DNA from 2 places in the Kitasatospora sp. Xyl93 genome. Region 1 is predicted to be linked to the other one. Evidence: predicted binding sites of a transcription regulator. Region 1 holds the regulator's gene; the other holds the start of a gene.
The links. The regulator HspR, encoded in region 1, represses chaperone genes until heat shock. The targets are predictions, from matches to a motif close to TTGAGNNNNNNNNNCTCAA.

Region 1 (15,326 bases):
CGCGGCGGGAAGCACGGGCAGCACCAGGAGAGGCGTCCGGCAGGGAGAGTGCGACGTGACGGCGGAACCGGCGGTCACACCGCATCACGGGCCGTTGGGCGAGGAGCCCGACGAGGCCGCGCGACAGCTCTACCTGGCCATCATCGCCGCGGGCGGCCGCGTCCCCACCGGCGAGGTCGCGGACGCCGACCGGGACGCCCTCCAACAGCTCATCGACATCGGCCTGTTGATGGTCAACCGGATGGACCGCTGCTACACCGCGGTCAGCCCGCGCTCGGTCAGCGACCGCCTCGGCGCCGAACTGCGCAGCGAGGCCACCAGGCTGCTGGTCCGCGCGGAGAACCTCCCGGGCGCCCTGGACGGCCTCACCCGGGCCTACGACGCGATGCCCCGCCCGACCGACCGGGCCGGCGGCGCCGTCCACGTCGAGGGGCACGTCCACATCCGCCAGCGGATCTCCCAACTGGTCTCCGACTGCCGCTCCGAGGTCCTCACCGCGCAGCCCGGCCACCGGCCCGCCGACATGCTCCAGGTCGCCGTGCTCCAGGACGTCCAACTGCTCCAACGCGGCTGCTCGCTGCGCACCATCTACCAGCCGGTGGCCCTCGCCGACCCGCCCGCCCTCGCCTACGCCGAGGAGGTCACCCGGCACGGCTCGCTCATCCGGGTGCTCGACGAGCCCTTCCAGCGGCTGATCGTCTTCGACCGGTCCGTCGCCGTGATCTCCGCCAACGACGACAACAGCACCGCCGCCTTCATCACCGACCCGGCCACCATCACCTACCTGGTCGGCACCTTCGAACGCGACTGGGCCCGGGCCGACACCGCCGAGGCCGCCGCCCCCGGCCAGGCACCCGCCCGCACCGTCCCCGACCGGGTCGGCCGGCTGCTCGCCCGCGGCCTCACCCAGCGCGCCGTCGCCACCCGGCTGGGCCTGAGCGAACGCACCGTCGCCGCCCACATCTCCCGGCTGCGCGACCGCTACGGCGCGCAGACCCTCTTCCAGCTCGGCTGGCTGATGCGGGGCGCCCGCGATGACCGATGAGCCGGGCCCGGCCGAACGGGCCCTCTACCTCGCCGCCGTCCGGAGCGGCGGGCGGCTGCTCCCCGAGGACCTCGCCCCCGCCGACCGCCCCGCCCTGGCCGCCCTCGTCGCCCGCGGCCTGCTCACCCCCACCGCCACCGGCTGGACCGCCGCCAGTCCGCGCGCCGTCGGCGACCGGATCGGGTTCCACCTGCGCACCCGCGCGGTCCGCCTGCTGCGGTACGCCGAACGGCTCCCGGGCACCCTGGGGCCGCTGGCCCGCGCCTACGACGAGGCCCGCCACCCGGGGGCGGGCACGGACCGGCCGTCCGGGGCCGTGGATTCGGGTGCCGTGGACTCCAGGGCCGTCGACTCCGGGGCCGGCACCGTCGCCGACGTCGCCGAGGTGCGCCGCCGGATCGCCGAACTCGTCTCGGAGTGCCGGCAGGAGGTCCTGGCGGCCCAGCCCGGGCCGCGTCCGGTCGAAGGCCTCCGGACTGTCCTCGCCCAGGACCTCTCGCTGCTCCGCCGCGGCTGTTCGCTGCGCACCGTCTACCAGCCGGCCGCCCTCGCCGACCCCGCCGTGCAGAGCCAGGTGGCCCTGCGCACCGGACAGGGCGCCCAGGTCCGGGTCCTCGCCGAACCGTACGAGCGGATGCTGGTCTTCGACCGCGCGGTGGCGGTCATCCCCGCCGACGAGGAGCGCGGCCGGGCGGTCTTCCTCACCGATCCCACCACCGTCGCCTACCTGGCCGCCCAGTTCGAACGCGACTGGGCCCGCGCCACGCCCGCCGGCCGCCACCTCGACCCGCCGTCCGTCACCACCGTGCGGATCGGCCGGCTGCTCGCCCGCGGCCTCACCCAACGGGCCGTCGCCACCCGGCTGGGCGTGAGCGAACGCACCGTCGCGGCCCACATCTCCCGGCTGCGCGACCGCTACGGCGCCCACACGCTGTTCCACCTCGGCTGGCAGCTCCGGGGCGAGCGCCATGACTGACGGACCGGCCGGCGCCAGGGCGATCGGTGGAACCCGGGCCGCCGCTTCCGGAGCCGGCGGCCGGTTCGGCGCGGGCGGTCCCGGGCGGTCGGCGGGCGGACCGGTGCGGTCCTGCGGCGGCGCGCCGTACCAGTGGGCCGGCCGGCCGTTCGTCCGCGGGCTCACGCGGCGGGCGAACGGCCGGCCGGACGGGCTTGAGCGGGCACATGGTGCGGTGGCCGGTCACATCGCCCGGCTGCGGGAGCCGTACGGCGCGGAGGCGCTGTTCCGAGGGGGCCGGTGGACGTCGGGAGTCCGGGCGGGGGAAAGCGGGGCAGGGGAGCCCGGGCGGGGGGAGGCCGGGCGGGGGAGTCCGGTGGGTGGCCGCGGCTCAGCCGGTGGCGGCGCCGGTCGGCCAGTAGCCGGGGACCGGGGGCTGCTGCCGGGGGACGTTGAACTGCTCGCCGGGGGCGGTCCAGAAGCCCTCGCGCAGGGAGAGAGCCATGCCGGCCCAGTCCAGGGCGGTCTCGACCGTGTGGTTGAGCGCCTCCTGCGACCAGGTGTCGTCGAAGACCAGCGGCAGGACGGGGGCGACCTGCTCGATGGTGGCGATCAGCGGGTTGTGGGTGATGGCCTCGTCGACGAGGAGGACGATCGGCTTGCGCAGCGCCGACGCCCAGCCGAGCTCCAGGCTCACACCGGCCGAGAGCGGGGCCCCGACGTAGGCGAACACGAGGTCCGCGGACTGCAGGGCGCGGAAGTCGGAGGGGACGCGGGGCTCCGGAGCGCGGCCGGAGATGGTCCAGGCGTCGCTGTGGTGCGCGCTGTACACGGCGGCACCGCTGCGGAGCAGGGTCGTGCGGAGCGTCGTCAACCGCGTCCGGCTGGCGAGCGTCACCACACTGTCGGCCGGCCCGGTCAGTCGCATCAGCGGGGCGGCCAGGAACACACGTGCACGCCGACCCTCAGGGGCCTGGCTGTCGTGGTGACGCAGGTAGGGCTCGGTCATGTCGACTCCGGGGAAAGGCCGACCGGGTTGCGAAGTGGTGCCGGCGGGCGCTGAGGACGGTGGTTTTCCAGTCCGAGGACTGAAGAGATCTGGCAGGATATTTGACGGTACAGCGGCAAGTTCGCTATCCGTGCTGGACCATTGGGAGCGAATTGATCGTCTATCAGCGCACGCGGCCGCGTCCAGCGTCCCGCCCTGTCATCTGGATGCCTGGCAGAGAGATGACGCTCCGGTCGAGGTGAGGGGGGATGGCACTCTCGCGGAACGTACGGCATCATGTGGACGCTAGTGCTATTGATTCAGTCCACAGTGTTAGAGAGTGGGAGGGTGGGTCCGTGTCTGTGCGTCGACTCGTCTGCAAGGCTGCGCTTCCGATCCTCATCGGTATAGCGGTGGTGACCGGAGTGTCCGTTTCCTCCGACAGCGGGCAGTCCGCTGGTACCACCCGCGCGGTGGAGGCTGTCGCGGACGATCTCCACTGGGGCTGAATCCCGCCGGACGCCCGGTCGGGACGAAGCGGACAGTAGGGGTGAACCCTGTCGCGCCGGGCGGGGCGGGGTTTCGACCGCTGCCCTCAGCCCAGGTCCGGTCTCGCCGACCGGCCGAGCGCGTAGCCCAGCTGGAAGAGGGAGTCGACGTGGTACTCCTCCCGTAGTTCCGCGATGTGGCGGGCGAGGGTCCGCTCACTGATTCCGAGCCGACGGGCGATGACCCGGTGGTTCGTTCCGGCGAGCATCAGGTCGATTATCGTCTGGCGCAGTCTGGACACCACCTGTTGCGGGACGGACCGGTCCCCGTCGAATTCCAGGGCCCGGTTCCAGCTGCGCTCGAACACCTCCTCGATGAGGAAGTTGACGATGGCCGGGTCGTGGATGAACGCGGCCAGGTCGTCGTCCACCACCGGGATCACGGCGAGCTTGCGGTCCACGATGATCAGCCGGGCGTACGGCTCGTCGAGGGTGCGGAACTGCCACCCCGCCTCGGTCAGCTTCGCGACGTAGTCCCGGGTCGGCTGGTGGTAGCGGGTGCTCGCGTTGTAGATGGTCCGCATGGACGCGCCGTGCCGGAGAATCTCCAGGTCGCGCGCCAGGAATGACGTGAGCATTTCCGCCGGCCGGGGGCCGCCGGGCTGCATGGCCAGCCCCTCCGTTACTCCCGCCGCGGCCGACTGCTGAAGTCTCTGATTAATTCGCGCTTTCCCGTGGATGTATTCGATGGCGCCGCCCGTGGTGTCCGGGGCGTGAAATGCCTCGGCGAGTTCGCTGAGATCGGCGGGTAGTGTCACCGCTTTCGAAAGCAGCTCGAGGGCCTGCCGCTGCCAGGTCGAACTCAGACTGTGGGCGAGCTGCGTCGGATCGACGGCGAGCAGTTCGCCCGGTTCGTCGCTGTCGGGTATGAGAAGTCCCAGCTTCAACAATTCTTCGAGGGCGGGGGAGCCGGCGGCCGGGCACGCGCTCTTGGTGAGACGACCGTTCTCGTTCACGGCCTGCAGATAGAGCTTTCGGGCGCCCTCGGACAGGACGCGCGATCCGCTGGATGCAGCTCCCGCGTGCTCTCGCCCACTCATCTCGGCTCCTAGTGTTGACCGGGAAGTAGTCAACGCGACTGTCGTCTTCCGTGGCAAGAATCCTAGGCGGCGCGAACCGGGTGCCCTGCCGCCCGCGGATCGACCGTGCGGGCCCGGCAGAGCACTCTCTCACCACACGGCAGCCGCCGGCACCCCCCGGGAGGAGGGGCCGGCGGCTCGGGTGCGTACGACGGTCAGCGCCGGGGACGCCAGACGACGAGGGCGCTGGACTGCGGGGTGGGGGGCTGGTACGGGACGAGGTCGCGGCGGTAGGAGGCGTGGACGGCGGCCTCGCGCTGCTGGAGCGCGGCGGCGGCGCCCTCCAGGGAGTCGACCAGTTCCGCGACGCGGGACTGGAGGGCGGTGACCTGGTTCTCCAGCTCGATGATCCGCTTGATGCCCGCGAGGTTGATGCCCTCGTCCTGGGAGAGCCGCTGGACCTCGCGCAGCTGCTGGATGTCGCGCGCGGAGTAGCGGCGGCCGCGGCCGGCGGTGCGGTCGGGGCAGACCAGGCCGAGGCGGTCGTACTGGCGCAGGGTCTGCGGGTGCAGGCCGGACAGTTCGGCGGCCACGGAGATGACGTACACCGGGGTGTCCTCGGTGAGGACATACGGCGGCGGGCCCGCGGCGGCCCGGCGGGCGCGGCGGGGGCCGGCTCCGGGCAGGCCCTCGCCGAGGCCGGGACCGATCGCGGTCTCGGGGTCGATCGGGTTCATCGGGGACATCTGGTCGTCACGCTCCCTTCGCCGCCCGGAACAGGGCGGCGCGCGGATCGTCGGAGGCGGTGGCCTCGCGGTACTGCTCCAGGGCGTTCAGCGCGTCACCGGTGACGTGCTGGGGCACCACGACCTCGACGGTGACGAGGAGGTCGCCGCGGGTGCCGTCCTTGCGGGTGGCGCCCTTGCCGCGGGCGCGCATGGTGAGGCCGTTGGCGCTGCCCGGGGGCAGCTTGAGCTTCACGGCCGGGCCGTTCAGGGTCGGCACCTCGATGGTGGCGCCGAGCGCCGCCTCGGGGAAGGCCACGGGGACGGTGACGGTGAGGTTGTCCCCCTTGCGCCCGAAGACCGGGTGCGGGTCGACGTGCACGGTGACGTAGAGGTCGCCGGGCTGCCCGCCGCGCTCGCCCTGGGCGCCCTTGCCCTTGAGCCGGATGCGCTGGTCGGCCTGGACGCCGGCCGGGATCCGGACCTGCATGGTGCGGGCCGAGCTGGCGCGGCCGCTGCCGTGGCAGTCGGGGCACGGGTCGTCGACGATCATGCCCCGGCCGCGGCAGTCCTTGCACGGCTCGGAGAGCGCGAAGGCGCCCTGGCCACGGCTGACGGTGCCGGCGCCGACGCAGGTCGGACAGACCCGCGGGGTGGTGCCGGACTTGGCGCCGGTGCCGTTGCAGCCGCGGCAGGGGGCCTGGCTGGTCATCCGCAGCGGGACGGTCGCGCCGTCCACCGCCTCCTCGAAGGAGAGCGTCACCTCGGTCTCGACGTCGGCGCCGCGCCGGGGCTGGGCCTGCCGGGTGCCGCCGCGGTTGAACAGGCCGCCGAAGACGTCGCCGAGGCCGCCGCCCTGTCCGCCGCCCTGGCTGCCGCTGAAGAGGTCGCCGAAGTCGAAGCTGTAGCTGCCGGTGCCGCCGGGGCCGCCGGCCCGGAAGCCGCCGTTGGCGAAGAGGCTGCGGGCCTCGTCGTACTCCTTGCGGCGCTTCTCGTCGGAGAGGACGTCGTACGCCTCGGAGATGTCCTTGAACCGCTCCTCGGCCTTGGCGTCGCCCTTGTTGGCGTCGGGGTGGAACTCGCGCGCGAGCTTCCGGTAGGTCTTCTTGATCTCGGTGGCGGTGGCGTCCTTGGGCACGCCGAGGACCTTGTAGTAGTCCTTCTCCACGTAGTCCTTGCCACTCATGCGTCCACCTCGCTGCGCTCGCCGGCCGCTGAGCGGTACACGCGCCCTCCAACGGTTCGCTCGCTGCGCTCGTTCACGGCGTCCACCTCGCTGCGCTCGCCGGCCGCTGAGCGGTACACGCGCCCTCCAACGGTTCGCTCGCTGCGCTCGTTCACGGCGTCCACCTCGCTGCGCTGGGCAGCCGCTGAGCGGTACACGCGTCCCCCGATGGTTCGCCCGCTGCGCTCGCTCACGGCTTCCGCCACCTCCCGATGTCCATCGTCACTGCGCTGTCAACAGCCGGTGAAGAAACGGCGGTTGACAACGCGCTGCGGAGCCGGCCGCCGTACTGGCCGGCGTACGACTCCGCAGCGCACTGGTTGTCAGCTGTCACAGGTTGTCAGCTGTCCGAGCCACCGTCGGACTTGTCCGTGTCGGCGGGCTTCGCCTCGGCGCCCGAGGACGCCTGGCTGCCGGGCTGGGGCTCCGCGACGGCCACCATCGCCGGGCGGATGATCCGCTCGCCGATGCGGTAGCCGGGCTGGAGGACCTGCACACAGGTGTCCTCGGTGACGTCCGAGGAGTAGCTGTGCATCAGCGCCTCGTGCATGGTCGGGTCGAAGGGCTCGCCCTCCTTGCCGAACTGCTGCAGGCCCAGCTTGGCGACGACCGTCTCCAGCGACTCGGCGACGGACTTGAAGCCGCCCGTGACCTCGCCGTGCTCGCGGGCGCGGCCGATGTCGTCCAGGACCGGGATCAGCGACTCCAGGATGTTGGAGACGGCGATCTCGCGGACGGTCAGCCGGTCGCGCTCGACCCGCTTGCGGTAGTTCTGGTACTCGGCCTGGAGGCGCTGGAGGTCGCCGGTGCGCTCGGCGAGCTCCCGCTTGGCGGCGGCGAGGTCGTCCGAACCGGACTCCCCGGCGCCGGCCGCGGCGGCCTCCTCGGCGGCCTTGATCACCTCGTCGGCGGCGGAGTCGTCGCCGGGCTTGCCGCCCTGCGGCTTGTCCGTCATGCCGCACCGCCCTTGGGCTTCTCGTCGTCCACGATCTCGGCGTCGACGACGTCGTCGTCCTTGGCCTGGGCGGAGTCACCGGCGGCGGCACCGGCGGGGGCGTCGGCGTTGGCGTACAGCGCCTGGCCGAGCTTCTGCGCGGTGGTGGAGACCTTCTCCGAGGCCTCGCGGATCTTCGCGATGTCCTCGCCCTTCAGGGCCTCCTTGAGCTCGCCGACGGCGGTCTCGACCTCGGTCTTGACGTCGCCCGGCAGCTTGTCGGCGTTGTCGGCGATGAACTTCTCGGTCGAGTAGACGAGCTGCTCGGCGGAGTTGCGCGTCTCCACGGCCTCGCGGCGCTTGTGGTCGTCCTCGGCGTACTGCTCGGCCTCGCGGCGCATGCGGTCGACCTCGTCCTTCGGCAGCGAGGAGCCGCCGGTGACGGTCATCTTCTGCTCCTTGCCGGTGCCGAGGTCCTTGGCGCCGACGTGCATGATGCCGTTGGCGTCGATGTCGAAGGTGACCTCGATCTGCGGCAGGCCGCGCGGCGCCGGCGGCAGGCCGGTCAGCTCGAACATGCCGAGCTTCTTGTTGTACGCGGCGATCTCGCGCTCGCCCTGGTAGACCTGGATCTGCACGGACGGCTGGTTGTCCTCGGCCGTGGTGAAGATCTCGGAGCGCTTGGTCGGGATCGTGGTGTTGCGCTCGATCAGCTTGGTCATGATGCCGCCCTTGGTCTCGATGCCGAGGGACAGCGGGGTGACGTCGAGCAGCAGGACGTCCTTGACCTCGCCCTTGAGGACACCGGCCTGGAGCGCGGCGCCGATGGCGACGACCTCGTCCGGGTTGACGCCCTTGTTGGCGTCCTGGCCGCCGGTCAGCTCCTTGACGAGCTCGGCGACGGCCGGCATGCGGGTCGAGCCGCCGACCAGGACGACGTGGTCGATCTCGGAGAGCGAGATGCCGGCGTCCTTGATGACGTTGTGGAACGGGACCTTGCAGCGCTCCAGCAGGTCCGCGGTCAGCTGCTGGAACTGGGCCCGGGTGAGCTTCTCGTCCAGGTGCAGCGGGCCCTCGGCGGAGGCCGTGATGTACGGCAGGTTGATCGAGGTCTCGGAGGACGAGGACAGCTCGATCTTGGCCTTCTCGGCGGCCTCGCGCAGACGCTGCAGGGCCATCTTGTCCTTGGACAGGTCGACGCCGTGGCCGGCCTGGAAGACCTTGACCAGGTGGTCGACGACGCGCTGGTCCCAGTCGTCACCACCGAGGTGGTTGTCACCGTTGGTGGCCTTCACCTCGACGACCCCGTCGCCGATCTCCAGCAGGGAGACGTCGAAGGTGCCGCCGCCGAGGTCGAAGACCAGGATGGTCTGGTCGTCCTTGTCCAGGCCGTACGCGAGGGCGGCCGCGGTCGGCTCGTTGACGATGCGCAGGACGTTGAGGCCCGCGATCTCACCGGCCTCCTTGGTGGCCTGGCGCTCGGAGTCGTTGAAGTACGCCGGGACGGTGATGACGGCGTCGGTGACGGTCTCGCCCAGGTACGCCTCGGCGTCCCGCTTCAGCTTCTGCAGCACGAAGGCCGAGATCTGCTGGGGGTTGAAGTCCTTGCCGTCGATGTTGATCTTCCACCCGGTGCCCATGTGGCGCTTGACCGAGCGGATGGTGCGGTCGACGTTGGTGACCGCCTGGCGCTTGGCCACCTCGCCGACCAGGACCTCGCCGTTCTTTGCGAAGGCGACGACGGACGGCGTGGTCCGAGCGCCCTCGGCGTTCGTGATGACGGTGGGCTCGCCACCCTCCAGAACGCTGACGACCGAGTTCGTCGTACCGAGGTCGATGCCGACCGCGCGTGCCATCGTAGATACCTCCACGGAAGAGTTGAGCTTTACAGGCTCAAGGATGCACGACCCGAGGGGTGGCGTCAACAGGTATGAGTGCCGGTCGCTCAACTTTGCTGAGTTGGGCGCGCGGCCGGGGCTCCCGGCGCCCGCCACGCCGTGGCGGGGTGCGCCCACGTGACTGCCGCCATAGCTTGGGAATCTTCTGGAGAACTGTTGCCCACCGGTAATGTCCGGGCCGTCGGCCCGGCAAGTTACCGACCAGTACACTCAGTCCGAAGACCGTAGGACCGCAGAGAGCCTGCTCAACCGCAAGCCGCAGGAGACGGAGAGCCGATGCAGCTAGCAGCGATCGTCATCTCGCTGGTCACATTCGTGATCGGCACCGCGCTCGCCGCCCGTGCGGCGCTGTACATCTACAAGGTGGTCCGCACCGGTGCGCCGGACTCCACCCGCTTCGGGCAGCCGGCCCAGCGGGTGAAGACCCTCGCGACCGAGTTCGTCGGCCACACCAGGATGAACCGCTGGGGGATCGTCGGCATCGCCCACTGGTTCGTCGCGGTCGGCTTCTTCAGCCTGGTGCTGACCATCGTCAACGCCTTCGGCCAGCTCTTCGACGCCGACTTCGCGCTGCCGGTCATCGGCCACTGGATGGTCTGGCAGCTCTTCGTCGAGCTGATCGGCACCCTGACCACGCTGGGCATCCTGGTCCTGATCGTGATCCGGCTGATGAGCCTGCCGTCCCGGTCCGGCCGCAAGTCCCGGTTCGCCGGCTCGATCGCCTGGCAGGCCTTCTACGTCGAGTACACGATCCTCGGCATCGGCCTCTGCATCCTGATGCTGCGCGCGCTGGAGGGCGCCCTCAACGGCGTCGACTCGTACGGCCCGGAGCACCTGGTCTCGTACCCGCTGGTCTCCGCGCTGAGCGGGCTGTCGCACGGCACGCTGGAGAACCTGATCTACCTGTTCGCGATGCTGAAGATCTGCATCTCGTTCGCGTGGGCGACCACCATCGGCCTCAACCCCTCGATGGGCGTGGCCTGGCACCGCTTCCTCGGGTTCTTCAACATCTACTTCAAGCGCGAGGAGGACGGCGGCACCGCGCTCGGCGCCCTGCGTCCGATGACCAGCAACGGTCAGCCGATCGACTTCGAGGACCCGGCCGACGACGCCGTGTTCGGCGTCTCCCAGGTCGAGCACTTCTCCTGGAAGGGCATCCTCGACTTCTCCACCTGCACCGAGTGCGGCCGCTGCCAGTCGCAGTGCCCCGCCTGGAACACCGGCAAGCCGCTCTCGCCGAAGCTGCTGATCATGAGCCTGCGCGAGCACGCCTACGGCAAGGCGCCGTACCTGCTGGCCGGCGGCGGCAAGGACATGGAGGGCGAGGAGAAGGCGACCTCCGAGCAGCTGGAGGGCGTCCCGGCGGCCGCCCTGGCCGAGGCCGAGCGCCCGCTGGTCGGCACCGCCGAGGAGAACGGCGTCATCGACCCGGACGTGCTGTGGTCCTGCACCACCTGCGGCGCCTGCGTCGAGCAGTGCCCGGTGGACATCGAGCACATCGACCACATCGTCGACATGCGCCGCTACCAGGTGATGATCGAGTCCTCGTTCCCGACCGAGGCCGGGACGATGCTCAAGAACCTGGAGAACAAGGGCAACCCGTGGGGCATGGCCACCAAGGCCCGCCTGGACTGGGTCAAGGAGCTCAAGAAGGAGACCGGCATCGAGGTGCCGGTGATCGGCGAGGACATCGACCCCGCCGAGGTCGAGTACCTCTACTGGGTCGGCTGCGCCGGCGCCCTGGAGGACCGCGCCAAGAAGACCACCAAGGCCTTCGCCGAGCTGCTGCACACCGCGGGCGTGAAGTTCGCGATCCTCGGCAAGGAGGAGTCCTGCACCGGTGACTCCGCCCGCCGCCTGGGCAACGAGTTCCTGTTCCAGATGCTCGGCGCGCAGAACGTGGAGACGCTCAACGCGGCCCTGGAGGACGCCCCGGTCAAGCGGATCGTGGCCACCTGCCCGCACTGCTTCAACACCATCGCCAACGAGTACCCGCAGCTGGGCGGCCACTTCGAGGTCATCCACCACACCCAGCTGCTCCAGCACCTCATCGACGAGGGCAAGCTGATCCCGGTCAACCCGGTCGAGGGCCTGATCACCTACCACGACCCCTGTTACCTGGGCCGCCACAACAAGGTCTACAGCCCGCCGCGCGAGATCATGGACAAGGTCCCCGGTCTGCGCCAGCAGGAGATGCACCGCCACAAGGAGCGCGGCTTCTGCTGCGGCGCCGGCGGCGCGCGGATGTGGATGGAGGAGCGCATCGGCAAGCGGATCAACACCGAGCGCGTGGACGAGGCGCTGTCGCTCAACCCGGACATCGTCTCCACCGCCTGCCCGTTCTGCCTGGTGATGCTCTCCGACTCGGTCAACGGCAAGAAGAACGAGGGCGCGGCCAAGGAGCACCTGAAGGTGGTCGACGTGGCCCAGCTGCTGCTCGACTCGGTGAAGGCCGTCCCGCCGGCCGACAACGAGGAGCAGCCCGCGACGGTGGACGCGTAACAGCCCTCGCGGAGCCCGCTGTTCGACAGTTCTGCTACAACCGCCCGGCCCGGTGGACGCCGCGAACGCGCCCGCCGGGCCGGGCTTTTGGGCGGCCCGGACGGCCTGCGCCGGTACGGCGGTGCGGACGGCGGGTGACGGCGATCGCACAGGCGCCGGACGGGCATTCGGTCGGAAGCAAATACAGTAGGCCCGGACCGGCTTCGTGCCGGTCCACCCGTTCCGGACGGAAGCCCCGGACGGGTGGCGACCCGCGCCGGCCGGCCGGCCGGGTCCAGACCGACGACGAGGCGTCGGCCCGCCGGGCCGGGGCCGCAGAGACCACAAGGGGAACAGCGCAGACCATGACCGAGGCGATCATGCTGGTCGGTGGTAAGGGCACGCGACTGCGTCCGCTGACCACCCACACCCCCAAGCCGATGCTGCCGGTGGCAGGCGTCCCGTTCATCGCGCACCAGTTGGCCCGCGCGGCAGCCGCCGGCGTCACCCGCGTCGTGCTGGCCACGTCATACCTGGCCGAGGTGTTCGAGGACCACTTCCAGGACGGCACCCCGTACGGCATCGAGCTGGTCTACCTGACCGAGCGCGAGCCGCTGGGCACCGGCGGAGCCATCCGCAACGCCGCCTCCGGCCTGACCTGCGGCCCCGACGAGCCGGTCCTGGTCTTCAACGGCGACATCCTCTCCGGCGTCGACATCGCCGCCCTGCGCGACGGCCACGTGGCCGCCGGGGCCGACGTCACCCTGCACCTGACCCGGGTCGAGGACCCGCGGGCCTTCGGCCTCGTCCCGACCGACGAGGACGGGCGGGTGCTGGAGTTCCTGGAGAAGCCGGAGACCCCGGAGCAGATCGTCACCGACCAGATCAACGCCGGCTGCTACGTCTTCACCCGGTCCGTGATCGACCGCATCCCGGTCGGCCGCGAGGTGTCCGTCGAGCGCGAGACCTTCCCCGAGCTGCTCGCCACCGGCGCGCTGCTGCGCGGCGTCGTCGACACCTCGTACTGGCTGGACCTGGGCACCCCGGCGGCGTTCGTCCGCGGCTCGGCCGACCTGGTGCTCGGCAAGGTCGACTCCCCGGCCGTCCCCGGCCCGACCGGCGACGCCCTGCTGCTGCCCGGCGCCACCGTCCACCCGGGCGCGGTGCTCAGCGGCGGCACCGTGGTCGCCGAGGACGCGGTGGTCGAGGCCGGCGCGATCGTCGAGGGCAGTGTGATCCTGCCGGGCGCGGTGATCGGCCCGGACACCCTGGTCAAGGACTCGATCGTGGGCGCCTTCGCCACCGTCGGCGACCGCTCGGCGCTGGACGGCGCGGTGATCGGCGACGGCGCGATCGTGGAGTCGGACAACGAGCTGCCGACCGGGATCCGGATCGCCTGCGGCACCCTGCTGCCGGTCGGCGCCGTCCGCACCTCGGCCGGCCCGGGCGGCTGCCCGGCCGGCACCAGCGCGGCCGCGGCGGTGCACGCGCCGTCGGTCGGCGCCCAGCGGTAGCGCCTCCGGGCGTCGGGTTCGCGCGGCTTCGCGGGTCTGCGGGTTCGCGGCGCTCCGGGGCCGTTCCGGCGGGTTTTCGGCCCCGTTCGTCTCAGCCTCGCTGCAAACCGGCCCCGGCTCCGTCCGGGGCCGACGCGGGCGGGGCGGGGCGGGTACCTTCGGACCGTGGCTGGTAATCGATACGACAGCGGTCAGGGCGCGGACCGCCCGCACGGCGGGTGGTCGGCCCCTCCGCCGCCGGCGTCGCCCGGGGGGACGGACGGGCCGGAGTACTTCACGGCCCCGCACACGGCACCGCCCGGCGGCCCGGGCGGCACGTCCGGCGGCCCGGGGCACCCGGCGGGGCACGGGTACGACCCGTACGCGGCCGACCGGCCCGGCAACACCCGGGCCTTCCCGGCCGGCGACCCGTACGCGGCCGGCGGTCCGTACGGGCAGCAGCCGCCGTACCAGGGGCACCCCGGCCCGGAGCACGGCTACTACGACGACGGCCACGGGCAGCAGCCGCCGTACGGCGCCGCGCAGGGCTACGGCCCCGACCAGGGCTACGGCCCGGACGGGGGGTACGGCCCCGAGGCGGGCTACGACCAGCAGCCGTACGGCCAGGACAACGTCGCCGTCTACCGGGCCGGCGGCCAGTCCGCCCCGCACGTCGCGGGCCCCCGGCCGCACTGGCGCGAGCTGTTCGCCGGCCTGTTCCGCAGCCCGACCGCGATCTTCGACCGCACCCGCGACCACCAGGTCTGGCTGCCCGCCCTCACCGTCTCGCTGCTGTACGGCGCGCTCGCGGTGCTCGGCATCGGGCTGACCCGCGACGACATCGTCAACTCGACCTTCACCGTGGCGCTGACCGGCCTGCTCGCCGCCGCCGTCGGCTTCACCGTGGCGGGCGCGCTCTTCGGCGGGGTCACCTACGGGCTGGCCCGCCAGCTGGGCGGCGACGGCCCGTGGAAGGCGACCGTCGGCCTGGCCGCCCTGATCGGCTGGCTCACCGACGCGCCCCGGCTGCTGCTCGACCTGGTGCTGCCCTCCGGCAGCGCCGTCGTCCAGGTCGTCGGCTGGGCCACCTGGATGCTCTGCGGGTACCTGCTGACCAGCATGGTCCGGCGGCTGCACGACCTGCCCTGGGGCAAGGCCGCGGCCGCCTCGGCGATACAGCTGGTCGCGCTGCTGGTGCTGATCAAGCTGCCGACGCTGGGCTGAGGGCTCCGACGGGCGAAGGGCAGAATGGGGGCGGGCCGCGGCCGAGCGCCGAGCCCGCCCCACCCTCGTCGTCCCACCTTCACCGGAGCCAGGCATGACCCTCCCCACCACCCACGTCAGCTTCCCGGCCGGGGCGGTGACCGGCGAGTCCCCGGTGCTGGCGGTGCACCCGCTGGCCGACGGCCGGTACGCCGTCGTCACCGAGGCGACCCCGTTCCACCCGCTCGACCACACCTGGCCCGACCAGCCGGCCGACCTCGGCACCCTGACCGTGGACGGCACCGAGCTGGCCGTGGTCGACTGCCTGACCGGCGCCGTCGGCCCGGAGGGCGGGGAGCCGGCGGTCGGCGCCGACATCCCGGTCCGGCGCGGCGACGAGGAGTGGTCCTGGCTGGTCCTGCACGTCCTCGACACCGACCCCGGTGACGTCGTCGGCCGCACCGCCGCGCTCGCCGTCGACGCCCGGCGCCGCGGCGCCCTCAGCGCCTCGCACAGCGGCTGCCACCTGCTCGCCCTCGCCCTGAACGCCGCGCTCGCCCCGCGCTGGCGCAAGGACCCGGGCCGCTCGGACGCCTTCGGCAACCCGGACTTCGACAGCCTCGCGATGGCGAGCTCGGTGATGGACACCGAGGCCAGCACCGACACCTACCGGCTCGGCAAGTCGCTGAAGAAGAAGGGCTTCACGGCGGACGCCACCGAGGAGTTCCCGGCCCTCGCCGACGCCCTGCCGGCCCTCACCGAGGCCGTCAACGCCCGGCTGGCCGCCTGGGTCGCCGCCGACGCCCCGGTCC
Region 2 (15,326 bases), 1.1 Mb from region 1:
ACCAGGATCGCGATCAGCGCGAACGGGATGCCGACGTAGAAGCACCAGCGCCAGCCCAGCCAGGGGGTGTCCACGATGACGCCGCCGATCAGCGGTCCGCCGATGGTGGCGAGCGCGAAGACGGCGCCGAAGTAGCCGCTGTACCGGCCGCGCTCACGCGCCGGGACCATCGCGGCCAGGCAGATCTGGCCCAGCGCCACGACGCCGCCGGCGCCGATGCCCTGGAGCGCGCGGCAGGCGATCAGCTCGCCGGTGTTCTGCGAGAGGCCGGCCAGCGCCGAGGTGCCGATGTAGATCACCAGGGCGATCTGGAGCAGCAGCTTCTTGCTGACGAGGTCGGAGAGCTTGCCCCAGATCGGGGTGGAGGCGGTGAGGCTGAGCAGGGCGGCGGTGATCACCCAGGTGTACGCGGACTGGCCGCCGTGCAGGTCGGCCAGGATGTGCGGGAGGGCGTTGGAGACGACGGTCGAGGAGAGCACGGCCACGAAGAGGCCGAGCAGCAGGCCGGAGAGCGCCTCCATCACCTGCCGGTGCGTCATCTGTTGACTGTCGGTCGCGGCGGCGGTTCCGCTCGCGGCCTCGGTGGTCACGGTCATCTGGGTCCTTCGGCGAGGCGTGCGGGATACGCGGATCATGAAAGTTCGTTGCCGTAAGCAACCATAAGACCAGATGGTTGAATTAGGCAACTTTCTTCAAGGGAAAGTAAAGCCCGCCCCCGCGGACCGCGCCCACCCCGCCGACGCCCCCCGGATCACTCGGCCGGCGGCTCCTCCAGCACGTCGTTGAAGCGGTGCAGCAGCTCGGCGAAGCGGGTCACGTCGTCCGGCGACCAGCCGCCCATCACCTCGCGCACCCGCCGCATCCGGGCATGGTGCGCGCCCAGGTAGCGGCGCCGGCCGTCCTCGGTGAGCGAGACCAGCGCGGCCCGGCGGTCCAGCGGGTCGGTCTCCCGGGCCACCAGGCCCAGCTCCTCCAGCGTCCGGATCTGCCGGCTCACCGTCGCCTTGCCGACCGAGAAGTGCACGCCGACGTCGGTCACCCGTACCGGCCCGGCCTGCTCGATGTAGCCGAGCAGGCTGTACGCCATCCCCTCCAGCCCGGGGTGCACCCGCCGTGAGAGTTCCGCCACTCTGGCCCGGCCCCGCCGGAACATCAGCGCGACCTCGCGCTCCACCGCCACCAGGGCTTCCTCGTCACTCACCGCGCCAGTATCGCGCAGCGACACGCGGCGCAGCCCCTGCCGGAAGGTGCGACAAGCCAACTACTTCATGGTATGAAGTATCGGTTCTGGAAGGACCGTTTTTCCCCGATACGCAAGGAGATGTGGATGCCAGCCCCAGAGCAGGGTTTCCTCGCCGAACTGAAGACCGCGGTCACCCCGCGCGCGGCACTGCTCGTGATCGGCGTGCTGCTGCTCCAGCTCGGTTTCATCGCCTCCTACATCGGTGCGCTGCACAAGCCGGCGCCGCAGAACCTCTCCATCGCGGTGGTCGCCCCGCCGCAGGTCGCCCCCAAGCTGGTCGGCGCGCTGGAGTCGGTGCCGAAGGACGCCGTCAAGGCCGTCACCGCGCCGGACGCCGAGACGGCGACCCGGCAGATCAAGGACCAGAAGATCTACGCGGCGCTGGTCGTGGACCCGACCGGTACCCAGGACACCCTGCTGGTCGGGGGCGCCCGCGGCCCGTCCGCGGCCAAGGCCGCCGAGTCCATCACCACCGCGATCGACCAGAGCCAGGGCCGCACCGTGAAGGTCCAGGACGTGGTGCCGCTCGCCCAGGGCGACACCAACGGCCTGTCCGCGTTCTACCTGGTCATCGGCTGGTGCGTCGGCGGCTACCTGGTCGCCTCCATCCTGGGCATCAGCGCGGGCTCCAAGCCGGCCAACGTCCACCGCCTGCTGATCCGCCTCGGCGTGCTCGCGGTGTACTCGATCGGCGCCGGCCTGCTCGGCACGCTGATCGCCGGGCCGGTACTGGACGCGCTGCCGGGCTCGATCGTGGGCCTGAGCGCCGTCGGCGCGCTGGTGGTGTTCTCGGTCGGCGCCTTCACCATGGCGCTCCAGTGCCTGTTCGACGTCATCGGCATCGGCATCGCGGTGCTGGTCTTCGTCGTGCTCGGCAACCCGAGCGCGGGCGGGGTCTACCCGGCGCCGATGATGCCGCCGTTCTGGCGGGCGATCAGCTCCTGGATCCCGAACGGCGCCGGCACCAGCGCGGCCAAGTCGGTCGCCTACTTCGGCTCCACCAACCTGGGGCTGCCGATCCTGGTCATGGTGGTCTGGGCGCTGATCGGCATCGGTGTCGCCCTGCTGGCCGTCATGCGGCGCTCCGAGAACCGCGAGCCGGTCGCCGTGGAGGCCTGAGCCGACCGCGGCCGACCGTCACCGAGCCCCCGGCCCCACGGCCGGGGGCTCGGTCGCGTCCCGGGGCCGCTCGGGTGGGAACGGCCCGGGGCCGCACGGGCCGGGACGGCCGGGGGCCGCACGGGCGGGGGAACGCCCTATCCGAGCGGCCCCGGGTCGGCCACGATGGCCCGGACGACCCGCACCGCCGCGCCCAGCAGCGGGCCCCGGCGGCCCAGCCGGGAGACCGTCAGCCGGTCCTCGGCCCACGGCCGCACCGCCACCCGGGCGGCCAGCTCGGCCCGCATCGCGGGCAGCAGCCAGGGCGCCAGCCGGGCGTAGCCGCCGCCCAGCACCACCTGGGCCGGGTCCAGCAGGTTGACCGCGCCGGCGGCCGCGGTGCCGAGCGCCGCACCGGCCCCGGCCAGGGCCGAAAGGACGTCCGCGTCCCCGGCCCCGGCGCGCTCGGCGAGCAGCGTCACCCAGTCGCCCGGAACGCCGGCCAGGCCGGCCGCCCGCAGCACCGCCGCCTCGCCCGCGTACTGCTCCAGGCAGCCGCGCGCCCCGCAGGCGCAGCCGGGTCCGTCGGGGTGGACGGGCACGTGGCCGAACTCCCCGGCGAAACCGCCCGCCCCGCGCAGCAGCCGGCCGCCGACCACGATCGCGGCGCCGACCCCGGCCTCGGCGGAGACGTACAGGAAGTCCTCCGGGCCCTCGCCCACCCAGCGCTCGGCCAGTCCGCCGAGGTTGGCCTCGTTGTCCGCCTCGATCGGCAGCTCGCCCAGGCCTCCCCCGGCCGCCCGCAGCGCCGGGCGCAGGACGGCGGCCAGCGGGACGTCCCGCCAGCCCAGGTTGGCGGCCCGCTGGAGCACCCCGCCGGAGGCGCCGACCAGCCCGGGCACGGCCAGGGTGAGGCCGGCCGGGCGCAGCCCCGACTCGGTGACGGCCCCGTGCAGCAGGTCGGCGAGCTCGGCCAGCACGGCGGCGGGCTCGCGCCCGTGGTTGGAGACCTCGCGGCGGCGCCAGGCGCGGACCTCCCCGCGCAGGTCGACCACGCAGGCGCCCAGGTGCCGCACCCCGATCTCGGCGCCGAGGCCGCCGGGCCCGGCCGGGTTGAGGCCGAGCGCGGTGCCGGGACGGCCGACCTTGCCGCTGGGCGCGGTGGGGCCCTCCTCGACCACCAGGCCGGCGGCGATCAGCTGTTCGGCGAGCGAGGAGACGGCGGCCCTGGTCAGTCCGGTCCCGGCGGCGACCTCGGCGCGCGAGCGCGGTCCGTCGGCGATCGTCCCGAGCACCAGGGCCAGGTTGGCCCGGCGCATCCCCTGCTGGCTGGCGGGCCCGGTCCGGACGGGGTCCGGCTCGTGCATAAGGCTCACCTCGCCCCTTTACGGCACGTCCCGTGGCATCTCGGGTGCAGCGTAACCGGCTTCCGGGGGCGCCGCCGTCGGTGCCGGGACGGCCGGGGCCGTCCCGGCGGACGGGGCGAAGACCCACCGCCGCATCGCCCAGTAGCGGAACAGCATCGCCGTGAAGGTGCCGACGACCATCCCGCTGAGGAAGTCCGCGACCTCCTGCTGGAAGGCGCCGACGTACGGCTCGCGCAGGTCCAGCAGGTACCGGGAGACCACCAGCGGTACGTCGTTGACGCCGATCGCCATCGCGCTGACCAGGACGAACATCAGCGCCTCGCGCTGCCGGCCGGCGGCCCGGAAGGCCCAGTGCCGGTTCAGCACGTACGAGACGGCGGTGCCGATCACGGTGGCGACGGTCAGCGCGACCACCGGTTTGTGCTCCAGCACGGTGAACTTGAGCTCGAAGTCGACCACGGTGGTGAGCACGAAGCAGCCCGTCCCGACCAGCAGGAACTTCACCAGTCGGCGGTGCCGCACCAGGAAGGGCCGCAGCCGGTCGGGCACCCGCGCCAGGGCGCGCTGCGTGGGGGACGGCATCTCCGCAGTCTCGCACGCGGGGGTGCCGCCGGCCCTTCGGACCGCCGGTGGCCCCGCGGGTCGTCGCCGGCCCCGGGGCCGGCGCCGCGGACCGCCGCCGGATCGCCCGGACCGCCACGCGGGCGGCCCGGGCAACCGGTCGGACCGGCGGTCAGGCGGCCACCAGCACCGAGGCCGCGGCCGGCTCCAGCGCCAGCTCCAGCACCTCCCGCACGTCCGCCACCGGGTGGACGGTGAGCCGCTCCAGCACCTCGGCCGGGACGTCGTCCAGATCGGCCTCGTTGCGCCTGGGGATGATCACCGTGGTGATCCCGGCCCGGTCGGCGGCGAGCAGCTTCTGCTTCACCCCGCCGATCGGCAGCACCCGCCCGGTCAGCGACACCTCGCCGGTCATCGCCACGTCGGTGCGCACCTTGCGGCCGGAGAGCAGCGAGGCCAGCGCGGTGGTCATGGTGATGCCGGCGCTCGGCCCGTCCTTGGGAATGGCCCCGGCCGGGATGTGCAGGTGCACGCCGCGGTCGCGCAGCGAGGTGACCGGCAGCTCCAGCTCGGCCCCACGCGAGCGCAGGTAGGAGAGCGCGATGTGCGCGGACTCCTTCATCACGTCGCCCAGCTGCCCGGTGAGGGTCAGCCCGGTGCCGCCGGTCTCGGCGTCGGCCAGCGAGGCCTCGATGTAGAGGACGTCGCCGCCGGCGCCCGTCACCGCGAGGCCGGTGGCCACGCCGGGGACGGCGGTGCGGCGCTCGGCCGGCTCCTGGGCGGACTCCGGCACGTGGTGCGGGCGGCCGATCAGGGCGCGCAGGTCGTCCGCGCCGACCGCGGCGGGCAGCTCGCGCTCGCCCAGCTCGGCCTGTGCGGCGATCTTGCGCAGCACCCGGGCGATCGAGCGCTCCAGGGTGCGCACGCCCGCCTCCCGGGTGTACTCCCCGGCGAGCCTGCGCAGCGCCGGCTCGTCCACGGTGACCTCTCCACCGGCCAGGCCGGCCTTCTCCAGCTGGCGCGGGAGCAGGTGGTCGCGGGCGATGACGACCTTCTCGTCCTCGGTGTAGCCGTCCAGCCGGACCAGCTCCATCCGGTCGAGCAGCGGCTCGGGGATGGCCTCCAGCACGTTGGCGGTGGCGAGGAAGACGACGTCGGAGAGGTCCAGCTCGACCTCCAGGTAGTGGTCCCGGAAGGTGTGGTTCTGCGCCGGGTCCAGCACCTCCAGCAGGGCGGCGGCCGGGTCCCCCCGGTAGTCGGAGCCGACCTTGTCGATCTCGTCCAGCAGGACGACGGGGTTCATCGAGCCGGCCTCCTTGACCGCCCGCACCAGCCGGCCGGGCAGCGCGCCGACGTAGGTGCGCCGGTGGCCGCGGATCTCCGCCTCGTCCCGGACGCCGCCGAGCGCGACCCGGACGAACTTCCGGCCCATGGCGCGGGCCACCGACTCGCCGAGCGAGGTCTTGCCGACGCCGGGCGGGCCGACCAGGGCCAGCACCGCGCCGCCCCGGCGGCCGCCGACCAGCCCGAGCCCCTGCTCGGCCCGGCGCTTGCGGACGGCCAGGTACTCGACTATCCGCTCCTTCACGTCGGCGAGCCCGGCGTGGTCGGCGTCCAGCACCGCGCGGGCGCCGGCGATGTCGTACTCGTCCTCGGTGCGCTCGTTCCAGGGCAGCTCCAGGACGGTGTCCAGCCAGGTGCGGATCCAGGAGCCCTCGGGCGACTGGTCGGAGGCGCGCTCCAGCTTGTCGACCTCCTTGAGCGCGGCCTCGCGCACCTTCTCGGGGAGGTCGGCGGCCTCGACCCGGGCGCGGTAGTCGCCCTCCTCGTCGGCCGCCTCGCCGTTCAGCTCGGCCAGCTCCTTGCGGACGGCCTCCAGCTGGCGGCGGAGCAGGAACTCCTTCTGCTGCTTGGCCACGCCCTCCTCGACGTCCTTGCGGATGGTGTCGTTGACCTCCTCCTCGGCGAGGTGGTCGCGCAGCAGGGTGAGCGCGTACTCCAGTCGGGCGACCTGGTCGGCCTCCAGCAGCACCTTGAGCTTCTGCTCGGCGGTGACGAAGGGCGCGTAGCCGATGTTGTCGGCGAGCTCGCCGACGCCCTCGATCTGCGCCACCCGGTCGACGATCTGCCAGGCGCCGCGCCTGCGCAGCCACTGGGTGGACAGCGCCTTGTACTCCTTGACCAGCTCGGCGGCCCGGCCGGCCACCGGGGTGCCCACCGAGGACTCCCGGAACGGCGTGGTCTCCACCCAGAGGGCGGCGCCGGGGCCGGTGGTACCGACCCCGATCCGGGCCCGGCGCACGGCGCGCACCAGCGCGGCCGGGTCGCCGTCGGCCAGTCGGCCGACCTGCTCGACGGTGGCCAGCGTGCCGGCCGCCGCGTACGAGCCGTCCACCCGCGGAACCAGCAGGACCTGCGGCTTGCCGGTGCCGGCGGCGGCCCGGGCGGCCTCGACCGCGGCGCGCACCTCGCTGTCCTTCAGGTCCAGCGGGACCACCATGCCCGGCAGGACGACCTCGTCGTCGAGCGGCAGCACGGGCAGGGTGAGCGGTGTGGACGACGATGCCATGATCTCTCCCTAGTCAGTGAACTTGAGTCGACCTGACTAAGGCCTGACGGCCGCCGGATGTTCCCGACGCTCAGTTCGCTGTGAGCGAACAGGAATCCGCCGGAAGGACGCCTCGACCGACCCCGTCAAAAGAGTCCTAACGGCACACCAAGCGCGCCTTAAAGATTCCTGAGCGAACCATCGCCGGACCGGGGACACCCCCGACCGGGCGAGGCCGTCAACGCGCCGTCCACACCCGCGCGGGCGCACCGCCGGAGGCCGTCACGGCAGCCGGACGCGGCCGGGGCGGGCGCCGCTCGGCCCGGCGCAGCCAGCGCCACAGGGCGACCCCGGCCAGCACCGCGGCCGGGTGCCCCACCCCGGTGACCACGTCCCTGTCGGTGGCGATCTGCTCGGCGATCATCAGCCCGGCGCCGCCCAGCGCGAGCAGCCGCCCGCGCCAGGAGAGCAGCCCGGCCACCGCGCCCAGGCAGGCGAGCACGCCGTAGCTGACCCCGATGTCCAGGTGGTCCATCACCTCGGGCGCCATCCGCCCGGTCTCCACCGCGGTGATCACCACCCCCTGGGAGAGCAGGGTCGCCGCGACGTGCCCGGCCGCGAACACCGCCGCCGCCCGGGCCGGACCGACCCTGCGCTCCAGCGGGGCGATGGTGAGGGCGAATCCCCACAGGTACGGCATCCACGCCTCGCCGGCCACCCAGAACCCGCTCAGCACAAGGGCGCGCAAAGGGTGCTGGAGCAGGTTGTGCCCGTCCGAGCTGGAGGCCTCCTGCAGGCGCTGGACGAGTTCCGGATCGGCGATCCTCGCGAAGGTCGTGGTGGCTCCCACGACGGCCAGGTACCCGAGCGTGAAGGGCGTCCTGCGGGGCGTCGGCACCCGTTCCAGCAGCCACTCCAGGACCCCGGTGCGCAGCCCGAGGCGGAGCATTCCGTACGGCGCCCCCGCGGTCCCGAACCCGTCGGCGCCCCGCCCGCGTCCCGCCATGCCGCCTCCGCTCCACGCCGCAGCCACCGGCTCCCCGCCAGGTGCCCAACGTACCGGCGCGCGCCGCGGATTCCGCCCGGTCGGGTGTTGTCGTGGCCACGGTACGTCGAGGTTCTGGGAGGCACCTGGGAAAAGCCCGTGAAGACCGTCGCCGTAGCGGACTGCCGGATTCCCCGGATTGGTCCAGACCTTCTCCCCGGCAGGGCCGCAGCAGGGCCTCTGACCGGCGACTTGGTGCGAACTGGACTGCATACGTACCGTTACGCAGTGAAAATTCGCCGGGTAAGGTATCGGCCCGTGCCCACTCGTGCAGTGGGTCCGAGGGCGGCCCGAAAGCCGGCCCACGGGCCGGAAACGTCCGGTCCACCTGCCGGAAAGCATCCGCTGTCCGTACGCTGCGAAGTGCGCGGGAGAAGTGGGCGGCCGACCATCCGTCCTCGGCTCCCGATCGCGCGACGGGACGGCGGACCCGGCACAGTCCACGACGGAACAAGACTACGAGCGGAGCCCGCCATCCCCACAGATGGCCGGCCCGCAGCCCTGGGGGCGGTGGCGTGACCGTGACAGAAATTCAGCAGGACAACCACAACACCGGTGGCACTGTGAGCAGCCAGCGCAGAGTCCTGGTGGTGGAGGACGAGCCCACGATCGCCGAGTCGATCGCCGCCCGGCTGGGCGCCGAGGGCTTCAAGGTCGCCGTGGCCCACGACGGCCCCGGCGCGGTCGACGGCTTCCACACCTGGCAGCCGGACCTGGTGGTCCTCGACATCATGCTGCCCGGCTTCGACGGGCTGGAGGTGTGCCGCCGGATCCAGGCCCAGCGCCCGGTGCCGGTGCTGATGCTGACCGCCCGCGACGACGAGACGGACCTGCTGGTCGGCCTCGGCGTGGGCGCCGACGACTACATGACCAAGCCGTTCTCGATGCGCGAACTGGCCGCCCGCGTCAACGTCCTGCTGCGCCGCGTCGAGCGCGCCCAGCAGGCCGCCCGCACGCCCGCGCTGGGCAGCCTGCGGTTCGGCGAGCTGGAGATCGACCACGTGCAGCGCCGGGTCCGGCTGGCCTCGGGCGACGTCCACCTGACGCCGACCGAGTTCGACCTGCTCGCCTGCCTGGCCGCCCAGCCGCGCGCCGTGCTCACCCGCGAGCAGCTGCTGGCCGAGGTCTGGGACTGGACCGATGCCTCCGGCACCCGCACCGTGGACAGCCACGTCAAGGCGCTGCGCCGGAAGATCGGTGCCAGCTGGATCCGCACCGTCCACGGTGTCGGCTACGCGCTGGAAGCTCCGCTCTCCTAGGGCCCGGCTCCGCACGGGCGACGGGCCACCGGGGGGCCCGTGTCCGGGACGACGCCGTGCCACCACGCGGGGGGACAACGCGGGGACCACAGGGGACAATGACCTTTCCACAGCAACGCAACGGGGAATCCGACGGCGCGCGGCCGCAGAACCTGGCCACCCGTGCCGCCCGCCGGGTCTGGGCCGACATCCGGCCGCTCGACCCGGTCCGCTCGATCAAGGGCAAACTCGCCCTGCTCGTGATCGTCTCCGTTTTCCTGGCCACCGGGATGGTGGTCGTGGCGATCCGGTCCGAGACCCAGATCCGGATCATCATGGTCTTCTCCATGATCGCCTCGCTGCTCTTCATGCAGTTCCTCGCGCACGGGCTGACCGCCCCGCTGCGCGAGATGACGGCCGCCGCCCGCGCGATGGCCTCCGGCGACTACAGCCGCCGGGTCGAGGCGAACTCGCGCGACGAGATCGGCGAGCTGGCCGCCGCCTTCAACGCCATGGCCGCCGACCTCCAGGCCGCCGACCGGCACCGCCGCGAGCTGGTCGCCAACGTCTCGCACGAGCTGCGCACGCCGATCGCCGCGCTGCGCGCCGTGCTGGAGAACGTGGTGGACGGCGTGGTCCAGCCGAACCCGGCCACCCTGGGGGCGGCGCTGGAGCAGACCGAGCGGCTCGGCCGCCTGGTCACCCACCTGCTCGACCTCTCCAAGATCGACGACGGCGTGGTCGACCTGGACGCCCGCCCCTTCGAGGTGCGCGAGTTCCTGGACGGCGTGCTGCGCGGGGTCACCGTGGACGGCGCGACGGCCGGCGGCGCCTTCTCCCGGCGCGGGGACGTCCGACTGGCCCTGGAGGTCAGCCCGACCGGCCTGACCGGCGTGGCGGACCCGGAACGGCTCCACCAGGTGGTCGCCAACCTGGTGGACAACGCCTGCAAGCACTCCCCGCCCGGCGGCACCGTGACGGTGCGGGCGAGACCGGAGGGCGCGGACGGCGGCCTGCTGCTGGAGGTCGAGGACGAGGGCCCCGGCATCCCGCCGGCCGACCGCACCCGGGTCTTCGAGCGGTTCAGCCGCAGCGGCACCGCGACCGCCGCCGGGCCGGGCGCGGACGGCGGCACCGGGCTGGGCCTGGCCATCGCCCGCTGGGCGGTGGACCTGCACGGCGGACGGATCGCGGTGGCCGAGTCCCCGCGCGGCTGCCGGATCGAGGTCCGGCTGCCCGGGCGGCGCCAGGGCGACGGTCAGGACATTTGTCACAGATCCGACACAACGGCCTACGAAGATCGCTAGAGGATTCGGCCGATCTTTTGTCCGGTTTGATCCCGGTATGGACCCTGTTCGGCGTCGATCGGTTCCCCTCAGATACGGCTTTCTAACGCACTTTTTCAGCCAAAGTGCAGGTCAGCACTGTGATCTGGGCGACGCCTGGGCCCCGGGGACTGCGCGATCACTGGTCAGGGGCGTAGCCTTAATCCCCGCTGTCCAAACATCCCAAAAGGAAGCGGAAGAGGGCGGTTGCCGCCGTGTCGCCACAGTCCCCTGAAACCCCCAACAGCTCGGCAAGTTCCACTGGCTTCGGCCCCAATGAGTGGCTCGTCGACGAGATCTACCAGCAGTACCTCCAGGACCCGAACTCGGTCGACCGAGCCTGGTGGGACTTTTTCGCCGACTACAAGCCCGGTACCGAGGTGACCCCAGTGACCCAGGCCGCGACCCAGGCCGGCCCCGCGCCGACCCCTGCCGCTGCCCCCGCGCCCGCCGCTGCCGCTCCGGCCGCGTCCGCCGCCGCCCCGGCCGCTCCGGCCCCGGCCCCGGCTGCCGCTCCGGCTCCGCTCGCCGCCGCGCCCGCCGCGCCTCCGGCCCCCAAGGCCGCCGCCCCGGCGCCGGCCGCGCCCGCCGCCGCCGGCCCCGAGCTGGTCCAGCTGCGCGGCCCGGCGAAGGCCGTCGCCACCAACATGGACGCCTCGCTGGAGGTGCCGACCGCGACCTCGGTCCGCGCCGTGCCGGCGAAGCTGTTGATCGACAACCGCATCGTCATCAACAACCACCTGCAGCGCGCCCGCGGTGGCAAGGTCTCCTTCACCCACCTGATCGGCTACGCCCTGGTCCAGGCCATCAAGGCCGCCCCGGGCATGAACTACAGCTACAAGGTGGAGGACGGCAAGGCCTTCCTGGTCAAGCCGGAGCACGTCAACCTCGGCCTGGCCATCGACCTGGTCAAGCCGAACGGCGACCGCCAGCTGGTCGTCGCGGCCATCAAGAAGGCCGAGACGCTCGACTTCTTCGGCTTCTGGCAGGCCTACGAGGACATCGTCCGCCGGGCCCGCGCGAACAAGCTGACCATGGACGACTTCACCGGCGTCACGGTCTCGCTGACCAACCCCGGCGGCATCGGCACCGTGCACTCCGTGCCGCGCCTGATGCAGAACCAGGGCACCATCGTCGGCGTCGGCGCCATGGAGTACCCGGCCGAGTTCCAGGGCTCCGCCCCGGAGACCCTGTCCCGCCTGGGCGTCTCCAAGATCATGACGCTGACCTCGACCTACGACCACCGCGTCATCCAGGGCGCGGCGTCCGGCGAGTTCCTGCGCGAGATCCACCGCCTGCTGCTCGGCGAGAACGGCTTCTACGACGAGATCTTCGAGTCGCTGCGGATCCCGTACGAGCCGGTCCGCTGGGCCACCGACGTCGCCACCACCCACGACGACGAGGTCAACAAGACCGCGCGCGTCATGGAGCTGATCCACTCCTACCGGGTCCGCGGTCACCTGATGGCCGACACCGACCCGCTGGAGTACAAGCAGCGCAAGCACCCCGACCTGGACGTCACCACCCACGGCCTCACCCTGTGGGACCTGGAGCGCGAGTTCGCGGTCGGCGGCTTCGGCGGCCAGAAGATGATGAAGCTCCGCGACATCCTCGGCCTGCTGCGCAACACGTACTGCCGCACCGTCGGCATCGAGTACATGCACATCCAGGACCCGAAGCAGCGCAAGTGGCTGCAGGAGCGCCTGGAGAAGCCGTACTCGAAGCCCGAGCGCGAGGAGCAGCTGCGGATCCTGCGCCGGCTGAACTCGGCCGAGGCGTTCGAGACCTTCCTGCAGACCAAGTACGTCGGGCAGAAGCGCTTCTCGCTGGAGGGCGGTGAGTCGCTGATCGCGCTGCTGGACGCGACCATCGACGCCGCCGCCGAGCACCGCATCGACGAGGCCGTCATCGGCATGGCCCACCGCGGCCGCCTGAACGTGCTGGCCAACATCGTCGGCAAGCCGTACGGCAAGATCTTCGGCGAGTTCGAGGGCAACCTCGACCCGAAGTCGATGCACGGCTCCGGCGACGTCAAGTACCACCTGGGCGCCGAGGGCACCTTCACCGGCCTGGACGGCGAGACCATCAAGGTCTCGCTCGCCGCGAACCCCTCCCACCTGGAGGCCGTGGACCCGGTCGTCGAGGGCATCGCCCGCGCCAAGCAGGACATCCTGGACCAGGGCGGCACCACCTTCCCGGTGCTGCCGATCCAGATCCACGGCGACGCGGCCTTCGCCGGCCAGGGCGTCGTCGCGGAGACCCTGAACATGTCGCAGCTGCGCGGCTACCGCACCGGCGGCACCGTGCACGTCGTGGTGAACAACCAGGTCGGCTTCACCGCCGCCCCGGCGTCCTCGCGCTCCTCGATGTACTGCACCGACGTGGCCCGCATGATCGAGGCCCCGATCTTCCACGTGAACGGCGACGACCCGGAGGCCGTGGTCCGCGTCGCGCGGCTCGCCTTCGAGTTCCGCCAGGAGTTCCACAAGGACGTGGTGATCGACCTCATCTGCTACCGCCGCCGCGGTCACAACGAGGCCGACAACCCGTCGTTCACCCAGCCGCTGATGTACGACCTGATCGACAAGAAGCGCTCGGTGCGCAAGCTGTACACCGAGGGCCTGATCGGTCGCGGCGACATCACCATGGAAGAGGCGGAGCAGGCGCTCCAGGACTTCCAGGGCCAGCTGGAGAAGGTCTTCGCCGAGGTCCGCGACGCGGCCCAGACGCAGACCGTCGGCACCAACGGCAAGCCGGTCGCCGACTTCCCGGTCAACATCCAGACCGGCATCTCCCAGGAGATGGTCAAGCGGATCGCCGCCTCCCAGGTCAACCTGCCGGACTGGCTGACCGTCCACCCGCGCCTGCTGCCGCAGCTGCAGCGCCGCGCCGCCTCCGTCGAGGACAACACCATCGACTGGGCGATGGGCGAGACCCTCGCCATCGGCTCGCTGCTCATGGAGGGCCACCCGGTCCGCCTGGCCGGCCAGGACAGCCGCCGCGGCACCTTCGGCCAGCGGCACGCCGTCCTGATCGACCGCAAGACCGGCGAGGACTACACCCCGCTGCAGTACCTGACCGAGGACCAGGCCCGCTACACCGTCTACGACAGCCTGCTGTCGGAGTACGCGGCCATGGGCTTCGAGTACGGCTACTCGCTGACCCGCCCGAACGCGCTGGTCATGTGGGAGGCGCAGTTCGGCGACTTCGTCAACGGCGCGCAGACCATGGTGGACGAGTACATCGCCTCCGCCGAGCAGAAGTGGGGCCAGCACTCCGGCGTCACCCTGCTGCTGCCGCACGGCTACGAGGGCCAGGGCCCGGACCACTCGTCCGCCCGCCCGGAGCGCTTCCTCCAGCTGTGCGCGCAGAACAACATGACGGTCGCCATGCCGACCCTGCCGTCGAACTACTTCCACCTGCTGCGCTGGCAGGCGCACAACCCGCACCACAAGCCGCTGGTCGTCTTCACCCCGAAGTCGATGCTGCGTCTGAAGGCCGCGGCGAGTGCGACCGAGGAGTTCCTGTCCGGCTCGTTCCGCCCGGTCATCGGCGACACCACCGTCGACCCGGCGCAGGTCCGCAAGGTGGTCATCACCGCCGGCAAGTTCTACTACGACCTGGACGCGGCCCGCACCGAGCGCGGCGTCACCGACACCGCGATCGTCCGGGTCGAGCGGCTCTACCCGCTGCCGGTGGCCGAGCTCCAGGAGGAGCTGGCCCGCTACGGCGACGATGTCCAGTTCGTCTGGGCGCAGGAGGAGCCGGCCAACCAGGGCGCCTGGCCGTTCATCGCGATGAACCTGGTCGACCACCTCCAGGTCGTCATCGGCCGCAGCGGCGGCGACGCCCGTCTGCGCCGGGTCGCCCGCACGGCGGCGTCGTCCCCGGCGGTCGGCTCGGCCAAGCGGCACGCCGCCGAGCAGCAGGCCCTGGTCGAGGAGGTCTTCGCGCTCTGACGCGCCGAAGGCCCACCGCCCGCAACGCCCGCGGCCCCGTCCTCCCCCACCGGGAGGGCGGGGCCGCGGGCGTTTCGCGCTCCACGGCGCTGCCATGCCAAGGTCGCAGCTCTGCAACCAAACCGGAACCGCTGTGCGCGAGGCCCTGACGGGTCGATAGGTTATGCCTCGCCGCCCGGCAGCCCGGCGCCCGTCGACGCGCCCGGCCGCCACGGCCGTACCACCTCACCGCACTCCCAGGGGGATCACCACATGACCGCCGACACGCCTAGGGACGCCGGCAAGCTCCCACCGGTCTTCCAGCCGCTCCTCCCGGACGACCCCCGGGAGGTCGGCGGCTACCGGCTGTTCGCCCGGCTGGGCGCCGGCGGCATGGGCCGGGTCTACCTCTCCTACACCCCGGGCGGGCGCCCGGTCGCGCTCAAGGTGGTGCGCCCGGAGTTCGCCGAGGACGGCGAGTTCCGCCGGCGCTTCGCCCAGGAGGTCAGCAACGCCCAGCGCATCCACGGGCTCTACACCGCGCAGGTGATCGACTCCGGCGGCCTGGACAGCGACGCCCCCTGGCTGGTCACCGCGTACGTCCCCGGCCCGTCCCTGCAGCAGGTGGTGCGCGAGAACGGCGCGCTGCCGGTGCGCACCGTGCTGCTGCTGATGGGCGGCATCGCCGAGGCCCTCCAGGCCATCCACAGCGTCGAGGTGGTCCACCGCGACCTCAAGCCCGCCAACGTGCTGGTCGCCGGGGACGGCCCGCGGGTGATCGACTTCGGCATCGCCCGGGCCGCCGACGCCACCGCGCTGACCGGCACCGGCTACCGGATCGGCTCCCCCGCCTTCATGTCCCCCGAGCAGGCCCAGGGCCGCCCGGTCTCCCCGGCCACCGACGTCTTCGCGCTCGGCGCCCTGGCCGCGTACGTGGCCGGCGGCACCGCGCCGTTCGGCGAC

Region 2: lon (endopeptidase La) is a predicted target of HspR. The motif match lies at 6,861-6,879, and genes of this name have one in related genera.

The regions. Positions count from the first base shown of each region.
Region 1 is NZ_AP029185.1:4,039,816-4,055,141, reverse strand. It holds gene ACZ5GH_RS18120 (LuxR C-terminal-related transcriptional regulator) at 95-1,045, shown strand; gene ACZ5GH_RS18115 (helix-turn-helix domain-containing protein) at 1,035-2,021, shown strand; gene ACZ5GH_RS18110 (TIR domain-containing protein) at 2,392-3,009, opposite strand; gene ACZ5GH_RS18105 (hypothetical protein) at 3,584-4,576, opposite strand; gene ACZ5GH_RS18100 (heat shock protein transcriptional repressor HspR) at 4,771-5,301, opposite strand; gene dnaJ (molecular chaperone DnaJ) at 5,309-6,466, opposite strand; gene ACZ5GH_RS18090 (hypothetical protein) at 6,463-6,699, opposite strand; gene grpE (nucleotide exchange factor GrpE) at 6,846-7,460, opposite strand; gene dnaK (molecular chaperone DnaK) at 7,457-9,295, opposite strand; gene ACZ5GH_RS18075 ((Fe-S)-binding protein) at 9,614-11,839, shown strand; partial or broken gene manB (mannose-1-phosphate guanylyltransferase) at 12,184-13,257, shown strand; gene ACZ5GH_RS18065 (Yip1 family protein) at 13,498-14,535, shown strand; gene ACZ5GH_RS18060 (alanyl-tRNA editing protein) at 14,630-15,326, shown strand, end outside.
Region 2 is NZ_AP029185.1:5,117,763-5,133,088, reverse strand. It holds gene ACZ5GH_RS22940 (MDR family MFS transporter) at 1-539, opposite strand, end outside; gene ACZ5GH_RS22935 (MarR family winged helix-turn-helix transcriptional regulator) at 752-1,201, opposite strand; gene ACZ5GH_RS22930 (ABC transporter permease) at 1,328-2,362, shown strand; gene ACZ5GH_RS22925 (ROK family transcriptional regulator) at 2,500-3,708, opposite strand; gene ACZ5GH_RS22920 (GtrA family protein) at 3,727-4,290, opposite strand; gene lon (endopeptidase La) at 4,442-6,838, opposite strand; gene ACZ5GH_RS22910 (rhomboid-like protein) at 7,056-7,823, opposite strand; gene ACZ5GH_RS22905 (response regulator transcription factor) at 8,384-9,121, shown strand; gene ACZ5GH_RS22900 (sensor histidine kinase) at 9,220-10,407, shown strand; gene ACZ5GH_RS22895 (multifunctional oxoglutarate decarboxylase/oxoglutarate dehydrogenase thiamine pyrophosphate-binding subunit/dihydrolipoyllysine-residue succinyltransferase subunit) at 10,641-14,384, shown strand; gene ACZ5GH_RS22890 (protein kinase domain-containing protein) at 14,637-15,326, shown strand, end outside.